2 regions of the Lysinibacillus sp. fkY74-1 genome follow, and region 1 is predicted to be linked to the other one. Evidence: riboswitches for the same ligand, from Rfam matches in the RefSeq annotation. Region 1 holds a riboswitch; the other holds the start of a gene.

Region 1 (10,149 bases):
CCGATGGGAGTCCCTTCTTGCTGTATGGATCATGCTATAATCATTCAATTATTTAGACAAATCTATTTTTTTATTTAATAAGTAAATTGTCAGTCCACCAACTGTCATAGACAATAATTCTCCAACCCCCACTGTGAACCATGTAGCCCAAAAAGGAAGGTCATAAAGAATGGTTAATTGCCCTGCAACCGTAAACATGGATACAGCAAAAATCAATGCTGTCACTACCATTTTTACGATATCATTGGCGATATGCTTTGTAATGCTTCTACAAAGTACTAGTACTAGGAAGGTGGCAATCCCGCCAATTGGCACATCTACTATCCATGTGGGCGACATAAAATTTGCTAGTATGACGCCTAATGTCACTGCGTATACATAACGCTTATTGTACAAGGCCAGATAATTAAACATTTCTGACAATCGTAGTTGAACAGCGCCAAAGCTAATGACTGACAATAAAACCGTTACAGCAACATATAGTGCTGCAACAAGAGCCGTCTTTGTCAGTTCACTCACTGACATACGGCTTGAATCTTTTACAATCGATGTATGCAATTTTATTCTCCTTTGTAAAATAGCTAATCGCTATTTTAGTAATAACTACGGCCAAAGGAAGAGAGCTTAGCGCCCTATCTGAAGTGCCGTAGTGCAAGCAATTTTGCTTACTTGCGTATTATAGCAGAAGAATAACTTGATGAACAATCCTACTTAGTCAACCAGCCACCATCGATTGGTAATACAGTACCATGCATATAATCTGCTGCTGAGCTTGCTAAAAATAAGGTTAAATTTGCAACCTCCTGAGGCTGTGCCCAGCGACCAGCCGGCGTTTCCTGTGCTACCCATTTCGCCATTTCTCCGTCACCTTCAAAATCTGCCTGATTCATCGGAGTTTGAATGGCTCCAGGTGCAATTGCATTTGCTCGTATTCCCGCTCTACAATAATCTAAATCTAACTGCTTTGTATAGCCAACAATGGCATGCTTAGAGGCTGTGTAGGCCGCTCCACCACCACCAGCAACAAGTCCAGCAATAGAAGCCATATTGACAATCGTACCAGCTCCTCTTGCAACCATATGAGGCAAGATTTTATTCGTCACAAAAAACGTTCCTTTGACATTGGTGTTCATAATTTTATCCCATAATGCTTCGTCCGTATCCAACGTCTTTGCAAAGCCATCTAAAATACCTGCTGTATTACATAAAATGTCAATTTGTGTAAATGAAGAAATAGCAGCTTCATACGACTGTTCCACATCTTGTTGGCTACAAACACTACCAACCATATAGGCAAAATGCTCTGGATATTGCTGCTGTAATTGGACTAACCCTTGCGCTTCTATATCAAAACCAAATACATTCGCGCCATTTTCTAAAAAAGCAAGTGCTTGAGCATATCCAATTCCTGATGCAGCCCCCGTAATAAAAATCGTTTTATTTGTATATTCTTCGAATCTCATAACATGTCTCCTTACAACAAGAAGCCACCTCAAAATTGAGATGACTTCTCCTATTATTATTCAACTACTATCCAATCTTCCGCTAATAAATCACATACTGTAGGCGTGAACATTGTGTAGCCTTCTCCACGTACATTAATCAAAAAATAAGGATTCAAAGTCTCTCCATCGTGTTTACTTTGGCCGACTAGCTTCACATATAGTTCAGCCCCGCCCCAGCCTTTACGAATTACTTTTTCTCCTGCTTTTAAGCGTGGTAATATTTCTTCAAACGTCATGTCTTCATCCTCTATTCCCATTCATTATCGCATTAGTATACTGGATTTTCATTAGGTTGACAACAATGGGTAGCATTGCTTTTTCATCTGTACCTGCTCTGTCGTCACCTTTAGTCCATTTGCCACTAAATAGCTTGTTGCTGGATTACTTGCTAAGAAATTAACAGCTGATATATTCACCTTCTGAGCTGTCAAACTGGCTAAAAAATGCGGCAGTAATTTGACATTACTCACGTCTAATACTTCTAATTGATAAAGAATAACCCGCTCCAACTCACCCTGTTTACCCCAAACTGTTTTATATAACATATAGCCCAGCACATCATTTGCTTCGTTATAGAAAACCCGAGCTTCTCCTTGCTTAACGCTATGCCAGCTACATTGCCAAGGGACATCTTCCTGATAAAATGGCACATGAGGTAATTGCTCTGGACGAATTATTTCTGCTCGAATAGCTGATGTTTGTTCTACTCTCGCTGCATATTCCCCACTTAAAAATTGAAGTTGATCGGTTATAGCATAGCCATATTTCTCATACAAAGCAATCGCTACTGAATTTTCCTTTATTGCTTCCAGTACAGCAATTTCAACATTTTCACGTTCATAGATTGCTAGTGTTTCCTCCATTAGTAATCGTGAAACGCCTTTCCCACGATAAAAGGGTGAAATGCCTGTGCCGCCATTCCAAGCCACTTTCTTACCATTAATAATGCGAAAGCCGTTCATAACAATACCAATCGGTTCATCATGGTCAAAAACGACAATGGAGTGCTCAGCTGACAGTCCCTCCCCAACAAGTCGCTGCAAAAACATTTCTGTCGACATGTCAATTGGCACAAAGTATCCTTCAAAGCCTTTGTTCCACGCCCGCAATACTTCCTCAAATGTACATTGAGAAACTGTTTTGATATTCATCATTTCCCTCATCTCAAATTGTATCTAATTTTGCTAAATCTTCTAATGTCAGTTTTCCCAAAATTTCATACCCATGACCTAAGCCCTTAGGTTTTACAATAACGGTGCCCATACTCGAAATATCCCCTAGCCCCATATCTTTCGGAAAACTATGGCCAATCATGACTCTATTGATTCCCTTCGGTGGTTGCATTTCCATCATAGATTGAAAAGCCATTAAAATTGTATTTTGTTGAACAGTCGACAAATTTCCACCTAACATAAAGATCTCAAACAAAAAAGGGTCAATCTGTACCTGAACATTTGGAAAAGCCAACTGAGCTGTTTCAATCGTTCGACAGAAAGGACTAGCTGTGATAGGCGCAAGGATGGGGATTTGCCAATAACGTAGCATCTGGCCATAATATACAGCCTCATGACGACCTTGTTCTGATAAATTTCTTTGATACTGACAACTTTGAAATAGAGCATTCGCTTGATCTACACCTACTGTTGCAGTCCCATGCCTTGCATATAAAATAAGTCCTCCTTCTTTTAATAATTGCAGGAGATCCTTTTCCAATTCTTTCATCCCCTTCATTTTATCACTTTATTCTTTGTAATGTATGTCTTACAAATAGAAAAAAGCTCCCTATTTTTTAGGAAACTTCTTTCTTTTACAGGGAAATAAAGTAACGCTGTCGATCTCCACTTCTGGCAGACGCTCTCAGCAGGAGTCGCATTCCCTCGTTCCAATTAATTTTTCGATAAAGTACTTTATCTACCAAAAATATGGAACAGATGATGTATGACAGGCAAGGGATTTTTTTATGCGACCTTTGTTTCAGGAATTTTATGAACTTTCCTTGAGTATAGGAACTGAGACATAAAATGTGCTATTTCACCTTTTTAGTTTACTTTCTTGTAAAGGATTATTAAACTAGTGTTTACGGTGTGTAATTTTAAAGTCATATTGATTTTGTGTTTTATTTTATGTAGGATAAACAAGCATTGTTTGGTTTACAAACAAAAAATAGAGTTAATTAATATTCTAGAATATTAATAGATGAGGAAGTCCCGAGTTATATGAAAAATCCAAAAATAAAGCTTATATTAATTCTATCAACAATTTTATTATGTTTGTTTACAAGTTTAAACATCATTACATCCTATGTAAAAATTAAAAAGACCGTTGAAGAATCAATTGCTAATCAAAGTCTAGAGGCTGCCACTACCATTGCATCTTCCATCGATACCATTGCCTATCAGCAATTTTTAGATAATCCGCACAAGAATGATTATTATTGGGAAGTAAGAAGTTACTTAAATGATGCAAGGGTAAAGCTAGGTGCATTATTTGTTTATACATTACAGGTGGATAACCCAAAAGTATCAAAAGCAATGGTAATGGGTATGCCGAGTGAACTAAAAAAAGGATTTGAAATAGGTGAGGTTTGTACTGTTCCTGCTCAACAAGTAGAAAAAGCCTATCATGGTGAAACCTATGTTACAGAGGTAATCCATGATTCAGTCCACGGTTCTTATTTATCTGTTGGTGCGCCCATTAAAGATGATACAGGCAAAATAATTGGTTATCTAGGTATTGATATAAGCGCAGATACTTTAAATGGTATTAAAGGAAAAGTCATTGAAGATAACCTATTTATTTTTATTTTCAATGGTGTCTTTATTTTAATTGTTGCTGGTTCTTTTTTATTTTTACAAAGATGGTACCAAAAAGAGGTAGCGAAGGAAGTAGGCGCTACAGAAGATACTTACCAAGCAGAAATCAAAACGTTGATTACCTCGGTGTCTTCGTTACGTCATGATTTCACGAACCATATTCAAGTTTTACATGGCCTTTTACAATTAGAAAAAACAGATCAAGCAAAACAATATTTAGCATCACTGTCTAAAGAAGTACAAGCGATTAAATCTTTAAAATTAAATATTGATCATCCAGGTTTATCCATATTATTACAAACAAAAAAGCTAACTGCACAGAATCATAATATTGATATGGATTTTACCATCTCTCAGGGCGACTTTAATAAAATTAAAACGACAGATTTAATCAAGATTCTATCGAACTTAATTGACAATGCGATTGATGCTGCCAATGAATTGCCTGAGGGGCAACGTAAAATTATGATTTGTTGTCAAGCAAATGAAACACAATATGAATTTAAAATTACGAATACAGGACCGAATATTGTAGATGAGAATCAAATCTTTAAACAAGGATTCTCTACGAAAAAGCATGAAAATGGTAAAATCCGAGGGCAAGGTTTATTTATCGTGAAAGAAATTGTCCATAAATATCATGGAGATATTTCAATTGAATCATCGAAACATCTTGAAACGACTGCCATCGTCCATATTCCGTTCAAATAGCTACAAAATGTAGAGACCATTAGACAAAGGCCATTGAGAAAATGATTCTCAATGGCCTTTGTTTTTTCTCATCCTCGTACGCATAGTAATAGAAGTACAGCACGGCATAACAACTTTTTCGGAAAGAGCAAGAGATGCGGCTAGACCCCTTCCGTAATGAAAACCAACGGCCTCATGTTATTTCCATGAAAAAGAAAGAAAAAAACCTTTTGAGCTTGTCTACAGCCAAATATTAGTCAACGGTCAGACACCCTGATTTTTTTTTGCCTTTTTAGTAGCTGTTCGTGTCCGATCTTGTGGTTTTAAGAATGGTGGTCGTAGACTATAGCTCTTTGGCGATAGACGTAGCAAGGACTTGCCGATATCCCCCTTATCGTAATCAGCACTAAAATTTATATAGGGCACACCTAAAACACGCATATTTGCTGCATAAAGGATAATAAAAAAGACTGAAATAAAAAATCCAAACAGACCCAAAAAAGCTGAAAATAAAATGATGATTAATCGGAAAATACTCATTGCTGTCACAAAGGCTTGATTGACTAGTGTAAATGCAGCAATACTTGAAATCGCAATGATAACAATCATCGAAGGGCTTGTCACACCAGCTTTAATCGCAGCATCTCCAATGATTAATCCTCCCACCACACTGATTGAACCACTAATCGCACTAGGCAAACGCAAATTGGCCTCGCGAAACATTTCAAACATAAAAAGCATCATCATTATTTCAAGTATTGTCGGAAATGGTAATCCGGTTCTTGACTCGACCACTGTCGCAAGAAGAAGATATGGAAGCTGTTCTTGATGATAGGTGGTTACGGCAAGCCAAAAACCAGGAAGTAACATACTGATCAGTATTCCAAATATTCGGAGCACCCGTTCCATTGAACTAACGATGATGGGATATTCATTGTCCTCAGATGTTTTAAAGAGCAGCATAATATTGGCCGGAATAATCATGGCATACGAAACGCCATCGATCATTATTAGTATTCGTCCTCTCATTAATGCCTGAAGAGCAAAATCTGGTCTTCCCGTATAATCATGTCTAGGGAGAACTTTAGCCGTTTGTTCAATTGCCTCCATCAGCAAATCGCCATTAACGACAATATCTGTATCAATTTTTTGTAATTGTAAACGGATTTGTTCTAGCATATTCAAATTCACAATGTCTTCCATATATAACACAGCTACCGTTGTTTTAGAGCGTTGACCAATCTCTAATGTTTCTACACTAAATGAATTTGTAGGTAAACGTTTTCGTAGTAAAGCTATATTAATAAATACATCTTCAATAAAATCATCTCTTGGCCCTTTCACAACTAATTCAAGCGTTGTTTCCCCAGGCTCACGATTAGGTCTATTTGAAATATCACTGGAATAAATCAAGTGATCTTCCTCAAAATATAATAAGACGTGGCCTTTATAGACTCTTGTAATAATATCCTCTTTCTTCATGACCTTTTGTAAATAAGGAACATGAAGATGCTGTTCAATTAGTTCTTCTAACGTTTCATCAGAACCACTATTAAATAAGGATTGGACACGTTCGACTACAACGGTTTGAAGAAGTTCTTCGTCTATCATGGCGTCACAGGTTATCATATGGACGGTATGTTGCTGAAATTTATACTGTTGGAATATCACATCAGCAGAGCGTTGAAATAGTGATTTCAACATTTTCAAATTCATCATTTGTTCCATTGAAATACTTCTCATCTCCTACTGAGCCTGCTCAAATTTAGTACATTTATGAAAACTTGGACGTTTAATAAATATACTTAGGCATATTTTTCCCATGGATATAAAAATTATTCAAGCAACCAGTACGGTGATAACCTATTCAGTATGTTCTTAGCCAATCATTTTTTGTAGATTCGCCATCTCAATTGCCGATATTGCCGAATCATACCCTTTATTACCTGATTTTGTCCCCGCACGTTCAATCGCCTGTTCAATATTTTCTGTTGTAACAATACCGAAAATAACTGGCACATTGGTCGTTAACGATACATTTGCTATACCTTTTGCCGACTCATTACATACATAATCATAATGTGTTGTAGAACCGCGAATAACCGTTCCTAAACCAATAATCGCATCATATTTTTTTGTCTCTGCTAATTGTTTCGCAATAAAAGGCACCTCAAAAGCTCCAGGCACCCATGCAACATCAATAGATGCTTCATCAACACCATGTCGCTTTAACCCATCCATTGCTCCATCTAATAATTTGCTTGTAATAAACTCATTGAATCGACCTACAACTACTGCAATTTTTAAATCCGTTCCTATTAATTGTGCTTCAAATGTTTGACCCATTTTTTATAACTCCTTTGTTAGTAGTTTGTTGTTAATGTTTGGCTACGATAAGCGGCTAACGCCTCAATGGAAATCATTTTTAAACCATGATGTGCTGCATACTTTGTCAGTTCTTCAAAGCGCATCATGTGACCATCGTCTCCCATGATTTCACAAATCACCCCAGCAGGAATACTATGACAAAGCTTAGCTAAATCAATGGTCGCCTCCGTATGGCCTCTTCGCTCTAAGACACCGTTATCCTTTGCGATTAATGGAAAAATATGTCCTGGCCGACGAAAATCAGTGTTTTTTGCTTGAGACTTCAGCATCTTTTGTATAGTGAAAGCCCGGTCAAAGGCACTAATCCCTGTTGTTGTGTCTATATGGTCGATACTTACGGTAAATGCTGTTTGATGGTTATCCGTATTATGCTGAACCATTGGGTGCAGTTCTAGCTTATGTGCTAGCTCCTGCGAAATCGGCGTACAAATTAAACCTCTCCCATAAGTCGCCATAAAGTTAATCGTTTCAGGAGTGATATATTCAGCAAGTGCAAGAAGATCCCCCTCATTTTCCCGATCTTCATCATCCACCACGACAATCACTTTCCCTTGTTTTAAATCCTCTATGGCATCTTCAATTGCATGTAGCACTCTTGTCATCTCCTTATTATGTGATCTTAAAAACCATGCCGTGCCAAATAATCTCTTGTTATCATAGACTTGTCTTGCCCGTTCTTCAATTGGTTTACAATATACTTACCTACTAAATCTGTTTCAATATTGACGAATGCGCCAATTTTTTTCATGCCTAAAATTGTTTCCTTGTAAGTATGAGGAATCAGTGAAATAGTGACATAATTCGATTCAACATGAAAGATTGTTAAGCTTGTGCCATCAATCGTTATGGAGCCCTTTGGAATACAGAAACTTGTTAGTTCCTCAGACAATTCGATATCAATATAGACCGCGTTAGCGACTGGACGCTTTCGTAAAATTTTCCCAACTGCATCAACATGGCCAGCAACAAAATGACCACCAAATCGCCCGTTCGCAGGCATAGCACGCTCCAAATTAACCGGATCGCCTACTGCAAGCTGATGTAAATTTGTAGCTTTGACGGTTTCAGGCATGACATCCATCGTCAGCTCTTGATTCGTAAAATGGGTCACCGTTAAACAAACTCCATTGACGGCTATACTGTCCCCTAGCCTTACATCTTCTGTAACTTTTGAAGAGTGAACAGTGATTTTCATACTGTTCTTATTGCTTTGCAAGGCTTTAATAGTGCCAATATCCTCTACAATACCTGTAAACATTTCTTCACCTGCTTTCACTCATTTACGTAGCTTTTATCCGTCACTCTTTCTTTTCTATCCGTCTCCCTTCTGAAGCTTCTATAAAAAGAAAAACCCCTTTCACAAAGGGGTTTTGGGAGTATAAGACATCAATAAATAAGCCTACTTGGATATACATTTTTTCCATAGACTAGTATCTTATTTGTTCTTCTCCCATCCAGACTATCACTGTCGGTTTTGGATTTGCACCAAATCAGCTTGCGCTCACGGACTTTGAATAACTTCATCACCGCCGATTGGGAATTTCACCCTACCCCGAAGAACATCTTCTATTCAATTGATTGGCTAAATAAAAAACTTCCCTACAAGTTTGCGGGAAGTAGTGTAATAAATGCATAATCAAATAGACCTTTTAAATTACATTGAATTTAAAAAGCTCGCACTTATACCCTTCTCCCATCCAGACTGTTACTGTCGGTTTTGGATTTGCACCAAATCAGCTTGCGCTCACGGACTTTGAATGACTTCATCACCGCCGATTGGGAATTTCACCCTACCCCGAAGGATCATTTTATTTAGCTAGTTCTTACGATAACACTATTTAATTATATTATCTATACTTCTGTCTGTATTTTTTAAAAAAGGTGCCACCCCTTACTATAGCTCCACATACGACGCCCAAATATGACGTTGAATGAGTTTTTGATGATGCTTACTTTCTGTACATTAGGAAAGGCTTGGACACTTCGCACAAATCAAAGGATTCGATTTATATTGGCGATATCCTTCCTTCGTCGTTGTCGCATACTTCAATATCTGCCCTTGTTTCAAAGGTAACAATAATAATGCCCGTCATATATACTCATGCTTTCGGAAGAATCCATCTTTCATTTTAGGACGTGTATATGGAAGAACAGGCAACATTTGATTCTCTAACAAATAAATATATAGTCTACATGGAGAATTTACTTTTCAATACCCTATGTAGAAGTTGATGGGAACGAAGGGCGGCGACTCCTGCGGGAAAAGCGGGAAAGTCGAGATCCTGGACTGAGCGAAGCGAGGGAAGCAGCTCGACCCCGCCCGCGGAAAGCGTCCGCCTGTAGTGAAAATCAACGGCTTTACTTTATTTTATTGTAAAAGAAAAAAGACTGTAGTCAAACTCTCAAATTTTTTGAGTTTGTCTACAGTCTGAGCCACCTCTTACTATAGAGGTGGCTTCTTAGTCCTTTAATGACTTAACTTTTGAACATAATCATTATAATTTCCTGAAAAGGCGGTCACACCAGTTGGAGATAATGCTAGTAATTTATTTGCTAGCTTATTAAGAAAATAACGATCATGAGAAATGCATAATAATGTGCCATCAAATTGCAAAAGCGCCTTCTCCAATACTTCCTTGCTAAATAAATCAAGATGATTGGTCGGTTCGTCCATTATAAGTACATTTGCTTTTTGCAAAATTAGCTTTGCTAAGGCTACACGCGCTTTTTCTCCACCGCTAAGGGAGGCTATC
Region 2 (10,149 bases), 290 kb from region 1:
CTAATTGGCTCACAGGTATCTCTACATTTTTAATCGTACCTAATATATCAGTAAATTGTAGGCGAATAAACTTCACATTTTCTTCCTTCACTCGGCGTATAATACCTTCTTTTGTATAATGTTTCATTTTCCACCACTCCAATGTAAATTTAATTAACACAACTTTTTTATGACTGTTTTAAAAATACATCATTTTTTAAAATTTAGCAACATTCATGTAAGGTTTTATAACATCGTTTTTTTAGAATATATTCATCTTGATTTTCGATACATAAAAAAGGCGTACCCATTTACTAAATGGATACACCTAATTTATATTTTATTTTTTAATATTGTAAAAGCATATTAACGAACACTACCAGAATGACAACAGGTACTATAATCAACATTAACAATCTGTAGGCTGAATAATATCCCTGTCCCATATGACTTCCCATTAACAGTTCTCTTCTTACAAATTCCTTATCCACTACATAGGCAATAAAAATAGCAATAAACAAGTTCCCCAATGGTAGCATTAAGTTAGATACTAAAAAGTCAGTTGCATCAAATATGTTCTTTCCAAAAACCGATACATCAGCTAACAAGCTAGAGGAAAGGGATGCTGGAATGGCTGCGAGAAATACGACTACACCAAGACATGAAGTCCATACAAGACGTGTTTTTTGACTATTTTCCATCAATGCCGCTACAATAATCTCGTATAAACTAAACGAAGACGTTAATGTGGCAAATAAGAACAATAATAAAAACATCGCTAAAAATACTTCCCCAAACGGCATCTGGCTAAATGCTGTTGGTAGCACCATAAATAATAAGCCCGGCCCAGCTGCCGGCTCTAAATCAAAAGCAAAAACAACCGGGAAAATGGCTAGTCCGGCTAAAAATGAAACCAGTACCGTCAGCATAACTACGGAGCCTGCCGAATTCGGAAGACTTACATCTTTTTTGAGGTAGGAACTGTATGTAACAAGACAAGAAAATCCTACTGCTAATCCAAAAAATGATTGCCCCAAAGCTTCTAATATAGATTTCCCTGTAATATTCGAGAAATCAGGCCATAAAAAGAATTTTATCCCTTCCATGGCGCCATCTAATGTGACAGCACGTATCACAAGGACAATGAACATAATAAAGAGCAATGGCATCATCCATTTATTTGCCTTTTCAATACCATTTTGGACTCCTAATGAAATAACAAGTACATTTGCTAATGTAAACAAAGCTAAACCTACAAGCGTAATCCAAGGTGTACCAATTATTTTTCCAAATAGCTCTGCAGGATCAATAGCTGGGTCAATGACAGCACCTGTTAATCCTAGCCCACTATAAATAAAAATCCAGCCCCCGACAACGCTATAAAATGTTAGTAATAAAAAACATCCGAGAACACCCATTCGGCCAATCCATGCCCACCCCTGCTTTGTAGGAGCAATTTTTTTATAGGCAGTGATTGCCTCAGACTGCGTACCTCGCCCTAATATATATTCAGATAATAGCATCGGGAGCCCAATTAATAATGTAAATAGCACAAATATTAAGAAAAACGCGCCTCCACCACTTTGCCCAGTTACATACGGGAGCTTCCAAATCGCTCCTAGTCCAATTGCAGCACCCGCTGATGCTAAAATAAATCCTAACTTACTAGACCACTGTCCTTTTTTTCCACTCATCTCTTCAAACTCCTCAAACATTCTAAACTCATCTCTAATTCTACATGAAAATAGAGTTCTCGACTAGGTATTACTAAAAAAGAACTAGTGATATCTCGACAACCTATTACCTTTTTCTATTTTCCTTCCACCATTTCATCTCATAAAAAAAACCTCGAGTTCTTCACTCAAGGTTTAGTACAATTTATTTTGTTATATACATAGAACGCTGGCGGTCAATCCATTTACGCATTGTTGTAAATAATAACGCCATAATACCCGTTAATAAAATTCCTTTGACAATATTAAATGGTAAAATACCAGCGACAATCATTTTATATAATGAATCACCTACAACAGGCTCCATACCTAAAAAGTAAGTGTACATTGGTAAAAATACAGCATAGTTTAAAATACTCATTCCTACTGCCATCACAACTGTTCCCGTTGCTAAACCTCCAACAAGACCAGCAATTGTTTTAAAGCGATTAAAAATAAAGCTTACTGGCAATATAAATAAAATACCTGTTACAAAATTAGCCATATGCCCTACGGGAACGCCTGTTGGAGTGCCTGAGAAAATCCAATCCAACACATTTTTAAACAACTCTACTAAAATACCAGCTACAGGTCCCATCGTGATTGCTGCAAGTAAGGCAGGCATATCACTGAAATCCACTTCTAAAAATGCTGGGAATGGTGGAATTGGGAAATTAAAAAGCATTAATAAAAACGAAATACTGCTCAGCATGCCAATCGTAATAAACGATTGAAGTTTGACATTTTTCTTCATAGAAAGCTCTCTCCTCTTTGCTGATTCAATCTCGCAAGAAGAAAGGTGACGATCTTTCAATTGTTTCATGAAAAAACCCTTATGCGTTTAATAAAGCATAAGGGAGAAAGGCATAACGAATAAACGTCCTCATCAACTAATTTTTGAGCACCGTTAAATAAGCCATACAAAAAAGCGCTCGGTCATAGTTTATTTCATGACAATGAATGACGATCGTACCTTCATCTTCTCCCATCCAGACTTTAACTGTCGGCCTTGGAATTCCACCAAGTCAGCCATGCGAAAATTCGCACAGGTCGCGGGCTGAAGAGTTAAAAATAAATCAATCGAGCTAATGAATAAATTCACTAGCGATTTACCACTCTATTACCGCCGGTCGGGATTTTCACCCTGCCCCGAAGATGAATCATATTATTTTATACTACAGCTTTACTATAATGAATTATGAAGTAAAAGTAAATAGTTCTGCTCAAAAAAATCCGATTAAATTGCTATGTTTTATAAACAGTAAAGGCATTCCCGCTATATGGGAATGCCTCTCTTTTTTATTCTTCCTTCGACTATGGTAAAAATTGTTTATTTGGTCCCACTGGCTTTGGTAAATAACCCTTCAAATCAAACCCTTCCCAGCTTTCTTGCACAACATTATCTAAAAGTAGCTGCTGATTAAAGCTAGCAGCAGTCAACATCATGGCCTCAATTAATTGAGTTGCTCGTATTGGTTCCATAGATGTTAAATCAAGCGGAATATCAAAGGTAACAACTACACCTTCCTCTTGTTCTTTGACTGTGTATGTCACATTTTCAGGCACAACGGATGTATAGACATCATCATTTTTATTTTTCATCTGTGTAAGTGCTTCTGTAACTGTCTCAAAAGTTTGACGGAAATCTGGTGATAAATATTCTGCACCATTAGTATCTTGGTACAAGTAATAATTATAACGCTTGGCATTAGTTAAAGACATCGCTTGATTTGGCTCACCTTCTTGAGAAAACTCATAGGGTGTTCCATCTTCATTTTGTATTTCTACTTCGGAATATTCAGAGTCCGAGAAGGTATCTTCCATTGTGCCTTTGTATTCATTAACTGTAGCAGAGGCAACATCATAGTCATTTTCCTTTGGCAAGACATGGATGAGCTTATCATCCTTCTCCTTCAGCTCACCTTTATAAGGATGATACTCTGTAAACCCTTTAGCCTCCTCGTCAATTTGCGGAGCATACTTTTCATACATCCGTAAGGTAGAAGGCTTCTCTCCTCCAAAATCAGTAGCCACACGTTCATTTGGGATAACATACGTCATAGGAACACTTTCCGCATCGCGTCCTGCCAAACCAATACGGAAAACGACAGCATCCTTTACATCCTCCTCGTAGACAGAGGTACGTAAAGATAAAATGCGCTCATGCTCCGCGACAATACTTTTGGAATCCAGCATTTCATCCTGCGTTGCCGCTTCCTTTGCCGCTGAATCATCTTGCATCGTAGAATACTGAGCTGTTTCAGGCATACTCGCTTGATCTTTTTGTTCACCTTGATTATTCTTCCATACTGTGCCAACGAGTATTGTTAGCACAAAGACTGCGGCTACACTCATAAAAATCTGCATATTACGTACCTTCGATTTTGTCGCAGGCTTTTTAATGATAGGATCTTCCTGTTGAGATGGTTCATCTTCTATAGGTTCTTGCATAGCTTCTTGAAGGTGGATATTATCTTGCAAGCGAGCATCTGCCATTAACCGATTTAATATATCTTCTTTCGAACGGTGGTCAGAAAGCTTAGGGGCATTGTTCAGTACATGTTCAAGCTGCTCATCATCAAATGGCTTATGTGTCATTGCCGTTTCGCCTCCTGTTCTCTGATCGGCTGTAGCTGTTGCCTTAAAAATTTAATGGCTCGATGCTGGGTTGTTTTTACCTTTGCTTCTGTCCAATCAAGTATTTGCGCCGTTTCTGCTATCGATAAATCCTGGAAATAACGCATAATAATGACCATTTTTTGGTCGCCAGTACAGTTTTCTAATACTGACGCTACTTGCATAAATTCATCACTGGCCTGTAGCATTTCCTCCGGTGATGGTGTGTTTGAATGGAGCTGTTCCGTTTCCCAGTCAAAGAAATCAAGCGAATGCTTCTGACGAACAGCTTGCTTTCTAAAATGATCAATCGCAACATTTTTGGCTATTGCAAAAAGCCATGTTTTCTCACTACTATTGCCTGCAAATTGATCATATGAGCGCAATACTCTTACATAAACCTCATGCGCTAAATCCTCAGCAAGTGTACGGTTTTTTACTAGATAGATTAGAAACTGGAACACGTCTTGATGATAGGCATCGTAAAGTCGATGGAACACGGAGTCATTCAATGCACTCCACCCCCGTTCTATATTATTTGTCGTCTTACTTTCGCAGAAGTTACAGCCAACTAATAACAAAACCCTGTTATTAATCGAACGGTAAATAAAATGTGAAGGTTGTACCTTCCTTAAGCACACTATCTACCATAATATTTCCTGAGTGTGCCTTTACAATATTTCGTGCAATGGCTAAGCCAAGTCCCGTACCACCCTTAGATCGAGTACGTGCCTTATCCGCTTTATAAAAGCGTTCAAAGACATAAGGTAAATCATCTTGAGGAATACCATGTCCTGTATCTTGAACAGAAATTTTAGCAAATGTTGGCTCCTTTTCTACTTTTACCGTGACAGACCCCTCATCTGTATGTCTTAATGCATTGTCGACTAAATTCGTGAGTACTTGCTCGATACGATCCTCATCTATATTAATCATAGCGTCGTCATTAAATTCACTATCGAATAGTAGATGAACATGCTTCTCTTTTGCCACCTGTGCAAATTTTTGAGTAATACGTTCAAATGTAGAATTAATCGGTAATTCATCTTTATAGAGCGTCATATGCCCCGATTCCATGCGTGCTAAATCTAATAAATCAGTGACAAGGCGACCCATTCGTTTGGATTCATCATAAATAATTTTTGTAATTTCATTACGTTCTTCCTGATCTTGAATAAAATCATCATCCATCAATGCTTCAGAATAACCTTGAAGCATGGCGATAGGAGTACGCAATTCATGAGAGACGTTCGCAATAAAATCAGATCTAAGTTTTTCTAGGCGATGTTGTTCTGTCATATCACGAATAACCGCGACTGCCCCTCGAATGATTTCTCCACTATAAAGAGGGCTAATTGTAAAAGTATAATAATTTCCATCCATTTCAATTTCCTCTTCTAGCTTATCCTCAAACATGAGTACATGGTCCAGCATATGATAAAGCTCTGGCGGTATTGGTTTAGCACTTTGTGAGCCTTTATTTACAAACCATTTTTGCATTAGACGTTCTGCTGGTGGATTACTTAATAATATTGTACGGTCACGATTAAACGTAATCACTGCATCTGTCATGGATGTCAAAATATTTGATAGCTGTTCATTTTCTTGATTGATAACCTCTAAATTATGCTTTAATTGACGACCCATTTGGTTGAAGGCAACTGCCAGCTGTCCAATTTCATCATTTTGAGTGGTAGGCATTTTTGCTTCAAAATTCCCCTTTGCAATTTCAAATGCCAGTTCACGCATTTTTCTAAGTGGTGAAGTTATACGAGAAGACAAGAAGAACGCAAAAAATGTCGTCAAGACAAATGCTATGAAAGCTGCCAAAAAGACAATTTTCGTCGTTTCCTTGGACGTTTTATGTAGAGCATCGGGGCTCTGATAGATGAAAACTGCTCCATGTACAGCATTTTCTACATTCAAGGGGAAGCCTAGCACTACATAAGATTCCATTTTCTCTGGATCTGTAGAGGAGGGCATCATCATTTCTTTAATAATGGGTTCGTCTGATTGAAAGACTTCACGGAAAGATTTATTCGCCAAAATGGTATCTTGAATTTTCTTTTTATTGACACCCTCTTGCATGGCAAAGGATACCTCTACATGGCTAATTGCAATTAGTGCATTGGTGCCTTTAGGTAAAATATCTTTTAATAGTTCTGAAGTCGATTCAGCTGTTTCATTGTCATCCACTATACTTGCCACAGTGGCAGCCGTTTGACGTAAAGATATTTCTGCTTGCTGCATGTGGTAGTTTTGAAGAAATTCAAGCATTAATACCGTGAAAACAAATAATACAAATGAAACGAGAAGCAATATGGTTACCCATAGCTTCCCGACAACACTATTCCATATTCTATTCATTGACAACCTCAAATTTGTAACCAACGCCCCAAACTGTCACAATCATTTTAGCAGCGTTTTCAGAAACACGGTTGAGCTTTTCGCGTAAACGTTTTACGTGTGTGTCAACTGTACGTAAATCACCAAAGAAATCATAATGCCAAACTTCTTTTAGTAGTTGTTCACGGTCAAATACTTTGTCTGGCGATTTCGCTAAGAAGTAAAGTAATTCATACTCTTTTGGTGTTAAATTAACCTCAATGCCCTCAGCCGTTACACGGTGTGCATCATGATCGATCATCAAATGCTGGAACACCACTAAATCTTTTGAAGAGGATGCATTTGTCGTAGGTGAGAATGCCTGTGAACGACGTAAAATAGCCTTCACACGTAACACAACCTCACGAGGACTAAATGGTTTTACAATATAATCATCTGCTCCTAGTTCGAAGCCTTGAACACGATTAGCTTCCTCACCTTTAGCAGTTAATAAAATAATAGGTGTTGCTGCTCGTTCACGAATTTCTGCACACACTTCTAGCCCATCTTTTTCAGGCATCATAATATCAAGTAAAATACAGTGATATTCTTTTTCTAAAGATTTTTCGATCGCTTGTTCACCATTTTCTGCCTCGTCAACAAGGTAACCTTCTCGCTCCAGATACATTTTTAATAAGCGGCGAATACGATCCTCGTCATCTACTACTAATACTGAAATATTTTCTGACACTTTCACGATCCCTCTCTTCCAATCTTTCTCTAACTTCTATTGTACATGGTGTGACACATATTGAAAAGAAAAGAAAGCCTCTTCGCTACAGCGAAAAGGCTTGTTGTTTCACAGGTTATGCGTAGGAGTGTAAACCTGCAAGAATTAAGTTAACAGCAATTAAGTTAAATAAAATAATGCCGAAACCAATTAATGCTAACCAAGCAGATTTTTGACCTTCCCAGCCTTTTGATAAACGTAAATGTAGGAATGCCGCATAGAATAACCATGTAATAAGAGCCCATACTTCCTTAGGATCCCAACCCCAGAAGCGACTCCAAGCAATTTGCGCCCAAATCATCGCAAAGATTAAAGCGCCTAGGGTGAATACAGGGAAACCAATTAGCACTGAACGATAACCAATTTCATCAAGTAATTGTAAGTTAACACGCTTCACAAGTGGTTGGAAAATAGCACTTATTCGACGACGTGCAATTAAGCGAATTAATAAATAAAATACTGACCCTACTAATAATGACCAGAAGACAGTTGTTAATTTCTTCGCATTAATTAATGCTGGCATTTCTACGATTGGTGACATGCCATGCTCTTCAACCACCTCATACTCATTCATACCGAATACAGGTGGTAAATTGTAAATAATTTTACGCGTAGTTCCTTCTTTATCCACATAATTGTAGCTAGATTCATAATCCATTGCACTGAATGTAGATGTCACAGCGACAAACCCAACAACTACTACAAGACAGTACATAACGGCTTCTAACCAAAATCGCTGTTTAGAAGGCTTCGTTAAATCTACAACCTTTAATAAGTAAATAAGTCCAGCCACAGCACTGATCGCTAAAATAGATTGCCCTAATGCCGCTGTAATTACGTGAATTGTTAACCAATGGCTTTGTAATGAGGGCACTAATGGACTTACTTCTTTCGGGAACATCGAAGCATAAGCGATAATTAAAAGTGCTACTGGTAATGCTACTAATCCAAGTGCAGATAAACGATAAATAAAGTAAATTAAAATAAACGCACCAACAATGAACATACCAAAGGCAGTTGTAAATTCAAACATATTACTTACTGGCGCATGTCCAGTATAAATCCATCGTGTAATAAAGTAGGCAAGCTGTGATACAAATCCAATAATTGTTACCACAATGGCAAGCTTACCCCATTTACCCGTGTTTTTACCCGTAGCATTCCCTTGCTTAATGGAACCACCAAATAATAACGTCGCAACTAAATAAGCAATAAAAGCTACAAATAACAGGTTTCCACTTATGTCAATCAAACTCATAAGGTGTTGTCACCTTCCTTTTCTTTAATGCCACCATCCGTGGACTCTTCGCCAGCCTCTTCTTTCTCTAACTGATCTTTGTACGGAGGCAATGCAGCAAATGCTGTAACAGCATCTAAATCCTTCTTCATGCTGAACATATTTTTATTAACATGGGCAGCCATTAAAACACGGCCATCCGGCTCAACTTGAAGCCATAAACGACGGTGATTCCAGTATGATCCAATTACGACACCAATCATAAAGATAACTCCACCAACAAATAAGATAGGAATTGTACTATCTTTACGGACCGTAATACCTGACATATCACGCATCTCAGCAGCAGCAAATTTCATTCTATATTTATTTTCGCCCAGTGGTTCTAGTGGTGGCTGCATAATTTCCACAAAACTTACTTCGCCTTCTGGTGTTTCTGGCGTAGTCATTTTAAATAAAAATGCCGGATTATTTGGAATCGATGTTTTTGTTTGAGGTTCTCCATTTTCAAAGCCATCAAAATCTGGTGTATAAACTAGAATTTGCACGGAAGACCCATTACCTAAATCATATTCTTTTTTAGGATTTGTTAAATCAATTTCCACTTTACCAAGTGATTTTTCACTCGCCTTATTAATTAATTCAAAATTCATTTGCTTTAATTCATTCAGACGATAATCCATTTGATAAAGAGCGAAGCCATCTTCTTTTAATGGGTGATTGACACGAATCGAATAATCTTTAACTTTTTCTAAATTTTCCGTATCGCCAGGGATTGCATCTTTAGGCTGTTTGTAAAGCGTAATATCAGTTTGGAAGTTTTTAGCAACCACGTTAACACCCTGTTTTACTTGCTCTCCTTGAGGTTCATTATCGTGAGTTTCTAAAATAAAATCTTTGTTTTCAATGAAATAACCGTCCATGCCAGTAATAGCACGTGTCTCTCCCTCGCGGACCCATATTGATTCATCAACATAAAATCCTGGGATAAGACGTAACATAACCCCACTTAAGAAGATAATGAGACCGACATGGTTTATGTACGGACCGTAACGAGAAAAGCGACCTTTTTCAGCTAAGAGAGCGCTACCATCTCGACGAACAGAGTATCTCATTTCAGTCATTTTTTGAGCCACTTTATCAAGCGTCTCCTCTGCGTCAGCCGTTATTTGACCTTCACTAATAATACGTTGACGCTTCATAAAGCTTTCATGTCTTTTAACACGCTGATTCTTTAGTGATTTATAGAGTGGGATCCCTCGGTCTAGACTCGCTACAATAATTGATACAGCTAGCATACCAACTAAAATTTGGAACCACCATGAACTGTATAAATCTGAGAGTCCTAGCGTGTAATAAATTTTACCAAACGTACCATATACGTCAGCGTAATAAGCTCCCTTCTCTATATCAGAGGCTTTTACATAAAACTCTTGTGGTAGTAATGTTCCGATTGAAGCAGCAATTAATGTGATAATAATTAAAGATAT

What was found. Region 1 has a riboswitch for FMN ahead of ribE (riboflavin synthase). Riboswitches for the same ligand answer to the same signal wherever they lie in the genome.
Positions count from the first base shown of each region.
Region 2: linked by a shared signal. The riboswitch ahead of ACE1MS_RS05730 (ECF transporter S component) and the one ahead of ribE (riboflavin synthase) in region 1 are both predicted to bind FMN.

Region 1 is NZ_CP170173.1:1,507,869-1,518,017, reverse strand. It holds gene ACE1MS_RS07150 (QueT transporter family protein) at 49-558, opposite strand; gene ACE1MS_RS07145 (3-oxoacyl-ACP reductase) at 708-1,463, opposite strand; gene ACE1MS_RS07140 (DUF2829 domain-containing protein) at 1,520-1,741, opposite strand; gene ACE1MS_RS07135 (GNAT family N-acetyltransferase) at 1,793-2,656, opposite strand; gene ACE1MS_RS07130 (histidine phosphatase family protein) at 2,670-3,236, opposite strand; gene ACE1MS_RS07125 (GHKL domain-containing protein) at 3,722-5,029, shown strand; gene ACE1MS_RS07120 (spore germination protein) at 5,273-6,736, opposite strand; gene ribH (6,7-dimethyl-8-ribityllumazine synthase) at 6,887-7,354, opposite strand; partial or broken gene ribB (3,4-dihydroxy-2-butanone-4-phosphate synthase) at 7,381-7,989, opposite strand; gene ribE (riboflavin synthase) at 8,016-8,654, opposite strand; FMN riboswitch at 8,835-8,960, opposite strand; FMN riboswitch at 9,078-9,203, opposite strand; partial or broken gene ACE1MS_RS07100 (IS5/IS1182 family transposase) at 9,297-9,575, opposite strand; gene ACE1MS_RS07095 (ABC-F family ATP-binding cassette domain-containing protein) at 9,864-10,149, opposite strand, start outside.
Region 2 is NZ_CP170173.1:1,221,117-1,231,265, reverse strand. It holds gene glnA (type I glutamate--ammonia ligase) at 1-127, opposite strand, end outside; gene ACE1MS_RS05735 (sodium-dependent transporter) at 327-1,673, opposite strand; gene ACE1MS_RS05730 (ECF transporter S component) at 1,858-2,445, opposite strand; FMN riboswitch at 2,665-2,852, opposite strand; gene ACE1MS_RS05725 (RNA polymerase subunit sigma) at 3,006-4,289, opposite strand; gene sigX (RNA polymerase sigma factor SigX) at 4,286-4,819, opposite strand; gene ACE1MS_RS05715 (ATP-binding protein) at 4,899-6,674, opposite strand; gene ACE1MS_RS05710 (response regulator transcription factor) at 6,667-7,383, opposite strand; gene ccsB (c-type cytochrome biogenesis protein CcsB) at 7,499-8,680, opposite strand; gene resB (cytochrome c biogenesis protein ResB) at 8,677-10,149, opposite strand, start outside.